3 regions of the Streptomyces sp. NPDC055966 genome follow, and region 2 is predicted to be linked to each of the others. Evidence: predicted binding sites of a transcription regulator. Region 2 holds the regulator's gene; each other region holds the start of a gene.
What was found. Region 2 encodes HrcA, which represses chaperone genes, less so after heat shock. Its sites were predicted from a motif close to TTNGCACTCNGNNNNNCNGAGTGCNAA; they were not measured.
Positions count from the first base shown of each region.

Region 1: the regulator HrcA is predicted to act here: its motif matches at 3,282-3,308, upstream of groES (co-chaperone GroES).
Region 3: the regulator HrcA is predicted to act here: its motif matches at 2,512-2,538, upstream of groL (chaperonin GroEL).

Region 1 is NZ_JBHJYK010000015.1:25,848-30,982, reverse strand. It holds gene ACFC8N_RS29000 (SDR family oxidoreductase) at 1-196, shown strand, start outside; gene ACFC8N_RS28995 (ester cyclase) at 295-1,002, shown strand; gene groL (chaperonin GroEL) at 1,079-2,707, opposite strand; gene groES (co-chaperone GroES) at 2,827-3,135, opposite strand; gene ACFC8N_RS28980 (polysaccharide deacetylase family protein) at 3,372-4,235, opposite strand; gene ACFC8N_RS28975 (polysaccharide deacetylase family protein) at 4,292-5,135, opposite strand, start outside.
Region 2 is NZ_JBHJYK010000001.1:372,435-377,569, reverse strand. It holds gene ACFC8N_RS01775 (DUF3097 domain-containing protein) at 1-421, opposite strand, end outside; gene ACFC8N_RS01770 (MBL fold metallo-hydrolase) at 456-1,178, opposite strand; gene hrcA (heat-inducible transcriptional repressor HrcA) at 1,352-2,368, shown strand; gene dnaJ (molecular chaperone DnaJ) at 2,369-3,505, shown strand; gene ACFC8N_RS01755 (nitronate monooxygenase) at 3,617-4,693, shown strand; gene ACFC8N_RS01750 (16S rRNA (uracil(1498)-N(3))-methyltransferase) at 4,690-5,135, shown strand, end outside.
Region 3 is NZ_JBHJYK010000003.1:507,535-512,669, forward strand. It holds gene ACFC8N_RS09250 (NADH:flavin oxidoreductase) at 1-534, opposite strand, end outside; gene groL (chaperonin GroEL) at 763-2,385, opposite strand; gene ACFC8N_RS09260 (cold-shock protein) at 2,707-2,910, opposite strand; gene ACFC8N_RS09265 (MoaD/ThiS family protein) at 3,342-3,617, opposite strand; gene thrC (threonine synthase) at 3,614-4,897, opposite strand; SAM riboswitch class I at 4,915-5,062, opposite strand.

The sequences.
Region 1 (5,135 bases), on a different contig from region 2:
GGACAACATCCCGGGCTGGATGTGGCTGGACGCCGACAAGCTGGTCGCGGCGGCCCTGGCCGATCTGGCGCGCGGCAGGTCGCTGTCGATCCCCGACCCGAGGTACAAGGCGCTGATGGGCCTGGTGAAGGTCACGCCCCGGGCGCTGCTGGGCGGGATCACCTCGAAGACGGGGCGCAAGTACGGACCGCAGTAGCCCCCGGGCGAGCACGGACGACGCCGTCGCCCCGGTGTGAGAACGGGGCGAAAATGGGCGTGACGGAAACCGGGCCAGGGGGGCCGGGAGGCGGCGTCATGACCTTCGTACAACTCATCGAGTGCAGGACGAGCCGGCTGGACGAGATGAACCGGCTCATGGACGACTGGGTCGCGCAGACCAAGGGACGGCGGACGGCGACGCACGCGCTGGTCGGCAAGGACCGCTCGGACGCGTCGCACGTCGTGGAGTTCGTGGAGTTCCCGTCGTACGAGGAGGCGATGCGGAACTCGAACCTCCCGGAGACCGACCGGGTCTTCCAGGGGATCCTCGCCCTGTGCGACGGGATGCCGACGTTCACGGACCTGGACGTCGTGCGGGACGACCGGCCGGCCGAGGAGACCGTGCGGCGGTTCTTCGCGGCGCTGACGGCTCCGGGTGAACTGCCGCCGCTCAACGACCTGTTGGACGAGGACATCCACAGCCACGACCCGATCAACCCGCAGGACACCCTGGGGCTGGACAACTTCCGCGCCGAGGTCCGGATGTGGCGCACGGGCTTCGACCTCACGTTCACGATCGAGGACCTGCTCGTGCAGGACGAGCGGGCCTGCGCGCGCTGGACCGGGAACGCCACGCACAAGGGCGAGTTCCTGGGGATCGCGCCGACCGGGCGGCAGGTCGTCATGAGCGGGACGACGGTGTTCCGGTTCGGCGCCGACGGCAAGATCGCCGAGACCTGGTGGCAGCACGACACACTGGGGCTGATGCAGCAGCTGGGCGCGCTGGACGAGTTGGAGCAGTAGCCCCGCGCGGGGGCGGACAGGGCGAAGGCCCGGCTCCCCTTCCGGGGTGCCGGGCCTTCGCTGACGGGTGCTTGCCTCAGTGGGCGTGGCCGTGGCTGTGACCGTGGCCCGCGGCCTCCGGCTCCTCTTCCTTCTTCTCGACGACCAGGGTCTCGGTCGTGAGCAGCAGGGAGGCGATGGAGGCGGCGTTCTCCAGGGCGGAGCGGGTGACCTTCACCGGGTCGATGACGCCGGCCTTGACCAGGTCGCCGTACTCGCCGGTGGCGGCGTTGTAGCCCTGCCCCTTCTCCAGGTCCTTGACCTTGGAGACGATGACGTAGCCCTCCTGGCCGGCGTTCTCGCCGATCCAGCGCAGCGGCTCGACCACGGCGTTGCGGACGACCGCGACACCGGTGGCCTCGTCGCCGGTCTTGTCGAGGTTGCCCTCCAGGACCTTGGAGGCGTGGACCAGGGCGGAGCCACCACCGGAGACGATGCCCTCCTCGACCGCGGCGCGGGTCGCGGAGATGGCGTCCTCCAGACGGTGCTTCTTCTCCTTCAGCTCCACCTCGGTGGCGGCGCCGACCTTGATCACGCACACGCCGCCGGCCAGCTTCGCGAGGCGCTCCTGGAGCTTCTCGCGGTCCCAGTCGGAGTCGGTGTTCTCGATCTCGGCCTTGATCTGGGCGACGCGGCCGTGGACGTCCTCGGTCTTGCCGGAGCCGTCGACGATGGTGGTGTCGTCCTTGGTGACCGTCACGCGGCGGGCGGAGCCCAGCACGTCCAGGCCGGCCTGGTCGAGCTTGAGGCCGACCTCCTCGGAGATGACGGTGGCGCCCGTGAGGACGGCCATGTCCTGGAGCATCGCCTTGCGGCGGTCGCCGAAGCCGGGGGCCTTGACCGCGACCGCGTTGAAGGTGCCGCGGATCTTGTTGACGACCAGGGTCGACAGGGCCTCGCCCTCGACGTCCTCGGCGATGATCAGCAGCGGCTTGGAGGCTCCGGCCTGGATGACCTTCTCCAGCAGCGGCAGCATGTCCTGGATGGAGGAGATCTTGCCCTGGTTGATGAGGATGTAGGGGTCCTCCAGGACGGCCTCCATGCGCTCCTGGTCCGTCACGAAGTACGGCGACAGGTAGCCCTTGTCGAAGGCCATGCCCTCGGTGAAGTCCAGCTCCAGACCGAAGGTGTTGGACTCCTCGACGGTGATGACACCGTCCTTGCCGACCTTGTCCATCGCCTCGGCGATCAGCTCGCCGACCTGCTGGTCCTGGGCGGACAGCGCGGCGACGGCCGCGATGTCGGACTTCTCGTCGATCGGGCGGGCCGTGGCCAGCAGCTCGTCGGAGACGGCCTTGACGGCGGCGTCGATGCCCTTCTTCAGGGAGGCCGGGGAGGCGCCGGCGGCGACGTTCTTCAGGCCCTCGCGCACCAGCGCCTGGGCGAGCACGGTGGCGGTGGTGGTGCCGTCACCCGCGATGTCGTTGGTCTTGGTCGCCACCTCCTTCACCAGCTGCGCGCCGAGGTTCTCGTACGGGTCCTCGATCTCGACCTCGCGGGCGATCGTGACACCGTCGTTGGTGATGGTGGGGGCGCCGAACTTCTTGTCGATGACGACGTTGCGGCCCTTGGGGCCGATCGTCACCTTCACCGTGTCGGCCAGCTTGTTGACGCCGCGCTCAAGGGCGCGACGGGCGTCCTCGTCGAACTTCAGAATCTTCGCCATGACAGCGGAAGCCCTCTCGGAAATCTGTGGGTGAAAAAAGCTGCGCCCCGGGCGCCCGGCTTCTTATCGGTCGCGGGGGCCAGGGGCGCAGCTCAGGAGCAAAGGAATGCTCGAAGTGATTACTTCTCGATGATCGCGAGCACGTCGCGAGCCGAGAGGACGAGGAACTCCTCGCCGTTGTACTTCACCTCGGTGCCGCCGTACTTGCTGTACAGGACGACGTCGCCGACCTTGACGTCGAGCGGAAGACGCTCGCCGTTCTCGAAGCGGCCCGGACCCACGGCGAGGACGGCGCCCTCCTGGGGCTTCTCCTTCGCGGTGTCCGGGATGACCAGGCCAGAGGCGGTGGTCTGCTCGGCGTCGAGCGGCTGGACCACGATGCGGTCCTCAAGCGGCTTGATGGCAACCTTGGAGCTGGTGGTCGTCACGATCCGACCTCCCCCTTCGGAGATCTCACGGGGTTAACTGTCTGAGGTGGCGACCAGGTGGATCCGTCGTCGCGGGTGCCGGACCTGCCCGTCGCGTGTTTGGCACTCTCACGCGTCGAGTGCCAGAGCCGAGACTATGACCGCGATTAGCACTCGGTCAAGCGGACTGCTAATCCGTGCGGCGCGTCGGCCGGACGAAGGTCCCGGACGGCCCCCGCGACCGCTTCCGGGAGCGGCTACAGGTAGTCCTCCAGCCGCCCCACCGTCAGCCCCCGCTGCTGGGCCCTGCGCAGCACCCTGATCGTGCGGTCCCGCAGGGTCCGGCCCGTCGTCTCGTCCGGCCCGACCAGGACGATGTCACCGGGGCGAAGGCGGTGCTCGCCCCGGCTGTAGGCCAGGTCGGCCGGGGTCATGGCGGCGCGCCACAGGACGAACGCGGAGATGCCGCAGTCGGTGGCGGCGCGCAGGGTGGTCGTGTCGTAGGAGCCGTAGGGCGGGCGGAAGAGGCGGGGGCGCAGGCCGAGCCGGGACTGGAGGCGGTCCTGCTGGCCGCAGATCTCGGCGCGCTGGCTCGCGTACGGCAGTCCGGCCAGGACGCGGTGGTCGAGGGTGTGGTTCTGGATGCCTGCGCCCAGCGCGCGCAGCCGGGCGAAGTGGTCGTACCGGGGGCCGGCCACGCTGTCGGTGAGGAACATGCTGACCGGCAGCCGCAGTTCGCGGACCATGTCGACGAAGCGGGGGTCCTTGTCGGCGCCGTCGTCGTAGGTGAGGAAGACGACCGGGTCACTGGTGGGGACGTGGTCCATGACCCGGGGCAGGGAGCGGCCGGCGCTGTGCGGGCTCAGGGCGAGGGTGTGGGCGTCCGGCCGGGGCGGGCGGGCGAGGGGCTCGGTGAGGCCCCAGTGGCGGTAGCGCCGGTCCGTGGCGGGGCCGTGCGGGGCGTGCGGCCGGACCTCTTCGGCGGCCTTGCGGCCGAGGCGTTCGATGGGGTCGACGGACTGCGCGCAGCCCGCGAGGAGGAGCGCGGGGAGGAGGAGCGCGGCGCTCAGCGCCCGGCGCGCGCGGCGGGCGGGGGCACCGCCGGGCACAGGGCCGGACACGGGGCCGGGCACGGGAGTTCGCCGGTGGGGCGGGGCCCAGGGGCTCCTCCCGCGCGTCACAGGTAGTCCTCCAGGCGGGCCACGGCGTAGCCCTCGCGGGTGACCTTGTTCAGGAAGCGGCGCATGTCGTCGACCATCGTGCCGTTCCACTCGGAGCGGCCGCGGAAGTGGGTGAGGACGATGTCGCCGCGGCGCAGCTTCTGGTCGTCCTCGCGGTACTCCCAGTGGTCGACGTACACCTCCTCGTTCCAGATCGGCGCGTACCTGATGCCGCAGGCCTTGGCGGCGCGCAGGCTGTCCTGGTTGTAGTTGCCGTACGGGAAGCGCATGACGGTGGGCGCCTTGCCGAACTGCTTCTTCATGATCTCCTGCATGCCGCAGATCTCGGCCTTCTGGTCCTCGTAGGACAGGCCCGGCAGGTAGGGGTGGTGCAGGGTGTGGTTGTCGAGGGTGTGGCCCTCGGCCTGCATGGTGCGGAAGTAGCCGTAGTCGTCCTTCACCAGGTAGTTGCTGAGGAAGGCGGTGTACGGGATCTTCAGGTCCCGCATCATGCGCAGGAAGCGGGGGTCCTTCTCCGAGCCGTCGTCGATCGTGAGGAAGACGATCTTCCGGTCGGTGGGGATCGTGGTGAAGACCGGGGGCAGGTCCCAGTCCACCTGGTGTTTCACCTCGAAGCCGGCCCGGGCCCTGATCTCCGGCTTCACCCTGGGCGGTGGCGGGGGCGCCAGCGGGACCCCGTTCAGGCCCCAGCGCTTGGCGGCGGCGACGAGGCGGGCGTGCTCGGCGGCCTGCCGGGCCCGGGCGCCCAGGGCCTGTTCGGGGCCGCCCCGGCCGCTGGGGGCGGGGCGGGTCACGGCGGGGCGAATCTCGACGGGACGGGTCTCGGCGGGGCCGGCGCAG
Region 2 (5,135 bases):
CCAGGTACTCCACCACCACGCCCTCGACGCGCAGGTCGTCACCCCAGACCTTCTCGACCAGTTCGGCGTCGTGCCGGCCCTCGACGTAGATGCGGCCGGCGCGGGCCACGCGCGCGCGTGCGCCGGGGACGGCGACCGAGCCGGAGGCCGTACGGGTGGGCCGTACCGGACCGCGCGACGACGACGGCCGTACGAGCGTGACCACCCTGCCCTCCAGCAGGAAGCCGCGTGGCTCCAGCGGGAAGACGCGGTGCTTGCCGAAGCGGTCCTCCAGGGTCACCGTGCCCGCCTCGCAGCGGGTCACCGCCCCGCAGAACCCGGTGCCGGGCTCCTCCACCACCAGTCCCGGCTCCGCCGCCACCTCCGGCACGGGCGCGGACTTCTTCCACGGCGGGGTCAGATCGGCGGAGTACTGGCGCATTCGAGTGACGATAGGAGAAGTCGCGGACCAGCGCCTACGACACGCCGAAACGGGCCGCCAGTCGATCGCGCTGCCGTCGTACGAACGCCGCGTCCACCACCGCTCCGTGACCCGGCACGTACAGAGCGTCCGCACCGCCCAGCGCCAGCAGCCGGTCGAGCGCGGCGGGCCAGTGGGACGGGACCGCGTCCGGGCCCGCCTGGGGTTCGCCGGACTCCTCGACCAGGTCGCCGCAGAAGACCACCTCACGGTCGCCGGGGACCAGGACCGCCAGGTCGTTCGCGGTGTGGCCGGGGCCCACGTTGGCCAGCAGGACCTGGCGGCCGGCGCCCAGGTCCAGGGTCCACTCGCCCGACACCTGGTGGGCGGGCGGGACCAGCGCGTCCGTCGCCTCGTCGGCGTCGGCGACCGGCAGGCCGTTCCTGATCGCGTCCAGGCGCAGTTCCTCCCGCTCGTGGGCGAACACCGCGTCCACCCCCACCGCCGCGTACACCCGCGCCCCGGCGAACGCCGGGACCCCGAAGACATGGTCGAAATGGGGGTGGGTGAGCGCGAGATGGGTCACACGGCGGCCGGCCAGTTCCTCGGCCTGCCCCCGCAGCCGCGCGCCTTCGGTCAGACTCGACCCGGCGTCCACCAAGAGCGCCGCACCCTCGCCGAGGACCAGCCCCACCGTGCAGTCCCAGCCCGGCAGCCGGCACCGCCCGACCCCGGCGGCCAGCCGTTCCCACCCCAGCTCTTCCCAAGTCACGGTCATACCGCGACGCTAGCCGTACGACGCGTGGCGAGCGCACCGACCTTGCCCCGGGTGTACCGGACAGCCGTACACTGGGGCCGGGAAAGGGCTGGCACTCGTATGGGAAGAGTGCCAGGAGGCCGACCCCGACGGACGAGCGGGGCGAGGGGACGACGTGCTGGAGGTGCGCGCGCATGCTGAGTGAACGCAGGCTCCAGGTGCTGCGCGCGATCGTCCAGGACTACGTCGGGACCGAGGAGCCGGTCGGCTCCAAGGCGCTGACCGAGCGGCACAACCTCGGGGTCTCCCCGGCGACCGTCCGCAACGACATGGCGGCCCTGGAGGACGAGGGCTTCATCGCGCAGCCGCACACCAGCGCCGGGCGGATTCCGACCGACAAGGGCTACCGGCTGTTCGTCGACAAGCTCGCCGGTGTCAAGCCGATGACGGCTCCGGAACGGCGGGCCATCCAGAACTTCCTGGAGGGCGCCGTCGATCTCGACGACGTCGTGGCCCGTACCGTACGGCTGCTCGCGCAGCTCACGCGGCAGGTCGCCGTCGTGCAGTACCCGTCCCTGACCCGGTCCACCGTCCGCCACGTCGAGCTGCTCTCGCTCGCGCCCGCGCGCGTGATGCTCGTGCTGATCACGGACACCGGCCGGGTCGAGCAGCGGATGGTCGACTGCCCGGCGCCGTTCGGCGAGGCCTCGCTGGCGGATCTGCGGGCGCGGCTCAACAGCCGGGTCGCGGGGCGCCGGTTCACGGACGTGCCGACGCTGGTCGAGGATCTTCCGGACGCCTTCGATCCGGAGGACCGCGGTACGGTCTCCACGGTGCTCTCCACTCTTCTGGAGACACTCGTGGAGGAGAACGAGGAGCGGCTGATGATCGGCGGCACCGCCAATCTCACCCGCTTCGGACATGACTTTCCCCTCACGATCCGGCCCGTCCTGGAGGCCCTTGAGGAGCAGGTCGTGCTCCTCAAACTCCTTGGCGAGGCGAAGGATCCGGGCGTGACCGTGCGTATCGGTCACGAGAACGCACACGAGGGACTCAACTCCACGTCCGTCGTGTCGGTGGGCTACGGTTCGGGCGGCGAGGCGGTTGCCAAGCTCGGCGTGGTCGGACCGACCCGCATGGACTACCCGGGAACGATGGGAGCGGTACGCGCAGTGGCACGGTACGTCGGACAGATCCTGGCGGAGTCGTAAGTGGCCACGGACTACTACGCCGTTCTCGGCGTGCGCCGCGACGCGTCGCAGGATGAGATCAAGAAGGCGTTCCGTCGGCTCGCGCGCGAGCTGCACCCGGACGTCAACCCCGATCCGAAGACCCAGGAGCGGTTCAAGGAGATCAACGCCGCTTACGAGGTGCTGTCGGACCCGCAGAAGAAGCAGGTCTACGACCTCGGCGGCGACCCGCTCTCGCAGAGCGGCGGCGCGGGCGCGGGCGGCTTCGGCGCCGGTGGCTTCGGCAACTTCTCCGACATCATGGACGCGTTCTTCGGCACGGCGTCGCAGCGCGGGCCGCGCTCGCGCACCCGGCGCGGCCAGGACGCGATGATCCGCATCGAGGTCGAGCTGGACGAGGCGGCCTTCGGGACCACCAAGGACATCCAGGTCGACACGGCGGTCGTCTGCAACACCTGCAACGGCGAGGGCGCGGCGCCCGGTACGACCGCCCAGACGTGTGACATGTGCCGCGGCCGCGGCGAGGTCTCGCAGGTCACCCGGTCCTTCCTGGGTCAGGTCATGACCTCGCGCCCCTGCCCCCAGTGCCAGGGCTTCGGGACCGTCGTGCCGACCCCGTGCCCGGAGTGCGCGGGCGACGGCCGGGTCCGCTCCCGGCGCACGCTGACCGTCAAGATCCCGGCCGGTGTCGACAACGGCACCCGGATCCAGCTCGCCGGCGAGGGCGAGGTCGGCCCCGGCGGCGGTCCGGCCGGCGACCTGTACGTCGAGATCCACGAGCTGCCCCACTCGACCTTCCAGCGGCGCGGCGACGACCTGCACTGCACGGTCACGATCCCGATGACCGCGGCCGCGCTCGGCACCAAGGTGCCGCTGGAGACCCTGGACGGCATGGAGGAGGTCGACATCCGGCCGGGCACCCAGTCCGGCCAGTCGATCCCGCTGCATGGCCGCGGTGTCACGCATCTGCGCGGCGGCGGCCGGGGTGACCTGATCGTGCATGTCGAGGTCATGACCCCGACCAAGCTGGACCCCGAGCAGGAGCGACTGCTGCGCGAGCTGGCCAAGCTGCGCGGCGAGGAGCGTCCGCAGGGACAGTTCCAGCCGGGTCAGCAGGGGCTGTTCTCGCGGCTGAAGGACGCGTTCAACGGGCGCTGAGCCCCGGGGGACCAGGGGCGTACGGGGTGCTCGGACGACCCGTATGCCCCTGTCCTATGCCGTGGGAAGCCCGGATTCGGACTTGTTCGGAGGACGTGACAACATGCGGTCATGTCCTCCGCGCTGACCGATCTCCTCCCCCACCCGATCGTGCAGGCCCCCATGGCGGGCGGCGTCTCCGTCCCGCAGCTCGTCGCCGCCGTCTCCGAGGCCGGCGGCCTCGGGTTCCTCGCCGCCGGTTACAAGACCGCCGACGGGATGTACCAGGAGATCAAACAGCTGCGGGGGCTGACGAGCCGCCCCTTCGGCGTGAACGTGTTCCTGCCGCAGCCCGAGCTGTCCGAATCGGGCGCCGTGGAGGTCTACGCGCATCAGCTGGCCGGCGAGGCCGCCTGGTACGAGACCGAGCTGGGCGACCCCGACAGCGGCCGGGACGACGGCTACGACGCCAAGCTCGCCGTACTCCTCGACAACCCGGTGCCGGTGGTCTCGTTCCACTTCGGCGTGCCGGGCCGGGACGTGCTCGACCGGCTGCGCCGGGCCGGCACCCTCACCCTGGTCACCGCCACCACCGCCGAGGAGGCACGCGCGGTCGAGCGGGCCGGGGCGGACGCGGTGATCGCACAGGGCGTGGAGGCGGGCGGCCACCAGGGCACGCACCGGGACCTGCCCGAGAACGACGGCTCCGCCATCGGTCTGCTGTCGCTGGTCGCGCAGATCCGGGAGGCCGTGAGCCTGCCGGTCGTCGCCGCCGGCGGCATCATGCGCGGCGGTCAGATCGCCGCCGTCCTCGCGGCCGGCGCCAGCGCGGCCCAGCTCGGCACCGCGTTCCTCGCCACCCCCGAGTCCGGCGCCCACACCCTGCACAAGCGGGCGCTGACCGACCCCCTGTACGCGCGCACCGAGCTGACCCGCGCGTTCTCGGGCCGCCCGGCGCGCGTACTGGTCAACCGCTTCGTGCGCGAGCACGGCCCCTACGCCCCCGCCGCCTACCCCGAGGTCAACCACCTGACCTCGCCACTGCGCAAGGCCGCCGCCCGGGCCGGGGACGCGCAGAGCATGTCGTTGTTCGCGGGCCAGGGCCACCGGCTGGCCCGGGAACTGCCCGCCGGAGAGCTGGTGGAGGTGCTGGCGGCCGAACTCGCCGCCGCCCGGACAGCGTTGTCGGCCGGAGGTGACGCGCGATGACCGCACCCGTCTTCGTCGTGGACCGACTCGACCTCACCGGACCGGAGTTCGTGCTCGACGGACCCGAGGGACGGCACGCCGTGTCCGTGAAGCGGCTGCGGCCCGGCGAGGACGTGGTCCTCACCGACGGGCGCGGCCGCTGGGCCGAGGGCGTCGTCAAGGCGGCCGAGGGCAAGGACCGGCTCGTGGTGGACGTGGCGTCGGTCCACGAGGAGCCGCCGGCCGTCCCCCGCATCACCGTCGTCCAGGCCCTGCCGAAGGGCGACCGGGGCGAGGTCGCCGTGGAGACGATGACCGAGGTCGGCGTCGACGCGATCGTGCCCTGGCAGGCGTCGCGCTGCATCACCCAGTGGAAGGGCGAGCGCGGCCTGAAGGCGCTCGGCAAGTGGCGGGCGACCGCGCGCGAGGCCGGCAAGCAGTCGCGCCGGGTCCGCTTCCCGGA
Region 3 (5,135 bases), on a different contig from region 2:
CAGCTCCACGCCGTCGAAGCCGATGCGCTCGGCGTCGGCCGCCGCCCGGGCGAACGCGGCGATCACGTCGTCGAGGTCCTGCTGGGTCATCGCCCGGCCGGTGGCCTCGGCGCCCGCGGTGACCAGGCCGGAGGGGCCCATCGCGGGGGCCTCCGGGAAGGGGGCCTCGCCGTCCTTGCGGACCATGCCGATGTGCCACAGCTGCGGGACGATGGTGCCGCCCGCCGCGTGCACGTCCTCGGCGACCTTCGCCCAGCCCGCCAGCTGCTCCTCGCCGTGGAAGCGCGGCACGCGGTCGCTCTGGCCCGCCGAGTCGTGGCCCACGTAGGTGCCCTCGGTGACGATCAGGCCGACTCCGGCGGCGGCACGGCGGGAGTAGTACGAGCGCACGTCCTCGCCGGGTACGCCGCCCGGGGAGAACATCCGGGTCATCGGCGCCATCGCGATCCGGTTCGGCACGGTGAGGCCGTTGAGGGTGATCGGGCGGGACAGGATCTGGGCCGCGCGGGAGGCGGGGGTCGTCGTGGCGGTCACGTAGGGGCTCCTCGGGGGGCAGCGGAGTTAACCGGTCGGTATGTGAGCACGCATTGTTGCAGCTCCTTAAGTAAACGGCCTGTGCGCGGGCCCGCATTCCGGTCCGCGATCCGCGCTTGTGTGATCCAGGACACGTCCTGGTGCCGCCTCCGGAAACGCCCGAGGGCGGCACCCCCAGCCGGAAGCTGGAAGTGCCGCCCTCGGAGAAGGACAGGTGATCCGGACGGATCAGAAGTCCATGTCACCGCCCGGCATGCCGCCCGGAGCGGCCGCGGCGGCCTTCTCCGGCTTGTCGGCGATGACGGCCTCGGTGGTGAGGAACAGCGCGGCGATGGAGGCCGCGTTCTGCAGCGCGGAACGCGTCACCTTCGCCGGGTCGATGATGCCCTCGGCGATCATGTCGACGTATTCGCCCGTGGCGGCGTTCAGACCGTGGCCGACGGCCAGGTTGCGCACCTTCTCCACGACGACGCCGCCCTCAAGGCCACCGTTGGCGGCGATCTGCTTCAGCGGGGCCTCCAGCGCGAGCTTCACGGCGTTGGCGCCGGTCGCCTCGTCACCCTCCAGGTCCAGCTTCTCGAAGACCGAGGAGGCCTGCAGCAGGGCCACGCCACCACCGGCGACGATGCCCTCCTCGACGGCCGCCTTGGCGTTGCGCACGGCGTCCTCGATGCGGTGCTTGCGCTCCTTGAGCTCCACCTCGGTGGCGGCACCGGCCTTGATGACCGCGACGCCGCCCGCGAGCTTGGCCAGGCGCTCCTGGAGCTTCTCGCGGTCGTAGTCCGAGTCGCTGTTCTCGATCTCGGCGCGGATCTGGTTCACGCGGCCGCCCACCTGCTCCGAGGAGCCGGCGCCGTCCACGATGGTGGTCTCGTCCTTGGTGATGACGACCTTGCGGGCGCGGCCCAGGAGGTCCAGGGTCGCGTTCTCCAGCTTGAGGCCGACCTCCTCGGAGATGACCTCGCCGCCCGTGAGAATGGCGATGTCGCCGAGCATGGCCTTGCGGCGGTCGCCGAAGCCCGGGGCCTTGACGGCGACGGACTTGAAGGTGCCGCGGATCTTGTTGACGACCAGGGTCGACAGGGCCTCGCCCTCGACGTCCTCGGCGATGATCAGCAGCGGCTTGCCCGACTGCATGACCTTCTCCAGGAGCGGGAGCAGGTCCTTGACCGAGGAGATCTTGGAGTTGGCGATGAGGATGTACGGGTCCTCCAGCGCCGCCTCCATGCGCTCCATGTCGGTCGCGAAGTAGGCCGAGATGTAGCCCTTGTCGAAGCGCATGCCCTCGGTGAGCTCAAGCTCCAGACCGAAGGTGTTGCTCTCCTCGACGGTGATGACGCCTTCCTTGCCGACCTTGTCCATGGCCTCGGCGATGAGCTCGCCGATCTGGGTGTCGGCGGCGGAGATGGACGCGGTGGAGGCGATCTGCTCCTTGGTCTCGACGTCCTTCGCCTGCTCCAGCAGGGCGGCGGAGACGGCCTCGACGGCCTTCTCGATACCGCGCTTCAGGGCCATCGGGTTGGCACCGGCGGCGACGTTGCGCAGGCCTTCCTTGACCAGGGCCTGGGCGAGCACGGTCGCGGTGGTCGTACCGTCACCGGCGACGTCGTCCGTCTTCTTGGCGACTTCCTTGACCAGCTCGGCGCCGATCTTCTCGTACGGGTCCTCGAGCTCGATCTCCTTGGCGATGGAGACACCATCGTTGGTGATCGTGGGGGCGCCCCACTTCTTCTCGAGGACGACGTTGCGGCCCTTGGGGCCGAGCGTCACCTTGACGGCGTCCGCGAGCTGGTTCATGCCGCGCTCGAGGCCGCGCCGCGCCTCCTCGTCGAACGCGATGATCTTGGCCATGTGAAGTGGTCCCTCCAGGACTGGGGGTGATTCCTTCGGACCGCGCCCGCGCCCGCGACGGACGGCTCGCCGGCCTGTGGTTCCTTGCCCCACGTGGCCTGCGGGCCTCACCGACCCGGTCCTTCTTTGTCACTCTCACCTTCAGAGTGCTAACGCCAATGATTAGCACTCGCCCCTGTCGAGTGCAAGCGCCTTCGGGGGGTCGGGGCGCGCGCTCAGCCGCCCGCGAACAGAGGATCCGGGCGCGGCGGTACGGGGCAGCCGGGCACGGCGAAGGGCCCGCACCCCTCGCGAGGTGCAGGCCCTTCGGACAAGAAACGTTCAGGCGCTGAGGCGAACCATGTCGGCCTGCGGGCCCTTCTGGCCCTGCGAGATCTCGAACTCCACCCGCTGCCCCTCTTCCAGGGTGCGGTAGCCGTCCATCTGAATGGCGCTGTAATGGACGAAGACGTCCGCACCACCGTCGACCGCGATGAAGCCGTACCCCTTCTCCGCGTTGAACCACTTGACGGTGCCCTGAGCCATGCCTAACTCCCCTATTACTGGCCCTTGCACAGATCCACACTTCGCGGACCCGGGTCAGACCTCACCCCCCATCGGTCGGGGGCGTGCGCCGGAACGCGTCGACCGCGGCTGAATGTATCTGTCCAACTGCCGTCTGCAACAGGTCAATCGGACGAGAAATCTGGACGACGACGGTCCGGAATCTGCCTAAAATACGGCCGAATTCAGGGCAAGTCGGGCCGTACAAAGTGGAACAAAAGCCGCAGAAAGCCCGCATAGTTTGGCTACTTCTTATCGGGCTCGCGGTGCGAAATCCCGAACCGCGACCTTCAGGTCCGGAACGCGTTCCCCAACTGTACCGCGCTCAATCACACTGAATGGCCCCCTCCGTTTCTCTCACGGGGGAGGCCATTCGATGAACAATCGGTAACCGAGATTACCGACGGTAATGATCAGCCGCCGGCGACCGCCGGAATGATGGAGACGCCCGCGCCGTCGGGGGTCGCGGTCTCCAAGCCCTGCTCGAAGCGCACGTCGTCGTCGTTGACGTACACGTTCACGAACCGGCGCAGCTTGCCCTGGTCGTCCAGGACGCGGGCGGCGATACCGGTGTGGTTCTTCTCCAGGTCCTCGATCACCTGGGCGAGGGTCGCGCCCTCGGCGGCGACCTCGGCCCGACCGCCGGTGTAGGTGCGCAGGATGGTGGGGATGCGAACGGTCACGCTCATGCGAGGCCAGCCTCTCGGAAGGAGTCCAGGGTCGGACGGATGGTGGCGGTGAGACCCGTGCCGGCCACCGCGTCGAGGGTCTTCAGGCCGTCGCCGGTGTTGAGGACGACCGTGGTCTTCGCCGGGTCCAGGACGCCGGCCTTGACCAGCTTGCGGGTGACGCCGACCGTCACACCGCCCGCCGTCTCGGCGAAGATGCCCTCGGTGCGGGCCAGCAGCTTGATCGCGTCGACGACTTCCTCGTCCGTCACGTCCTCCACCGCGCCGCCGGTGCGGCGGGCGATGTCCAGCACGTACGGCCCGTCGGCCGGATTGCCGATGGCGAGGGACTTGGCGATGGTGTTCGGCTTCTGGGGGCGGACCACGTCGTGCCCGGCCTTGTACGCCGTCGACACCGGCGAGCAGCCCTCGGCCTGCGCACCGAAGATCTTGTACGGCCTGTCCTCGACCAGCCCGAGCTTGATGAGCTCCTGGAGACCCTTGTCGATCTTCGTCAGCTGGGAGCCGGAGGCGATCGGGATCACGATCTGGTCCGGCAGCCGCCAGCCGAGCTGCTCGCAGATCTCGTACGCCAGCGTCTTGGAGCCCTCGGCGTAGTACGGCCGCAGGTTGACGTTGACGAAGCCCCAGCCCTCGCCGGCCGGGTCGCCGATCAGCTCGGAGCAGAAGCGGTTCACGTCGTCGTAGTTGCCCTCGATGCCGACGAGCTCGCCGCCGTAGACCGCGGCCATGACGACCTTGCCCTGCTCCAGGTCGTGCGGGATGAACACGCAGGAGCGGAAGCCGGCGCGGGCGGCGGCGGCGCCGACGGCACCGGCCAGGTTGCCCGTGGAGGAGCAGGACAGGGTGGTGAAGCCGAAGGCGCGGGCGGCCTCCAGGGCCTGGGCGACGACGCGGTCCTTGAAGGAGTGCGTCGGGTTGCCGGAGTCGTCCTTGACGAACAGGCCGCCGGTGACGCCCAGTTCACGCGCGAGGTTGTCGGCCTTGACGAGCTTGGTCCAGCCGGGGTTGATGTTCGGCTTGTCCGCCACGTCGGCCGGGACGGGCAGCAGGGGGGCGTACCGCCAGATGTTCGCGGGGCCGGCCTCGATGCGGGCCCGCAGTTCCTCGGTGTCGTAGGCCGAGAAGTCGTAGGCGATCTCCAGCGGGCCGAAACACTCCTCGCACGCGAAGACCGGGCCGAGCGGGACACGGTGACCGCACTCGCGACAGCTCAGGGCCGCGGCCGGACCGAGGTCGACGGGGGAGGTGGAGGTGCTTGCAACTGTCTGCACAGCCATGGAGGCGAGGCCCTTTCTCCTCATCTTCCTCACGACGCATCTCGCCGTGAGACGGATTTGGCACCTTCCCTAGCCGGGAGCCTCGCCACGTCAACGTGACAAGAACCGACTGGAGGGTTGCCGGGGCTTCATCGGGCCGTGTCCCTCTGCCCCTCTGGATGAGCGGTATGCGGTTGTATGAGCAGTTGTACGCACGAGTCGTGCGCGCCCGCGCCCCCCGACATGCGATGGTCACCGG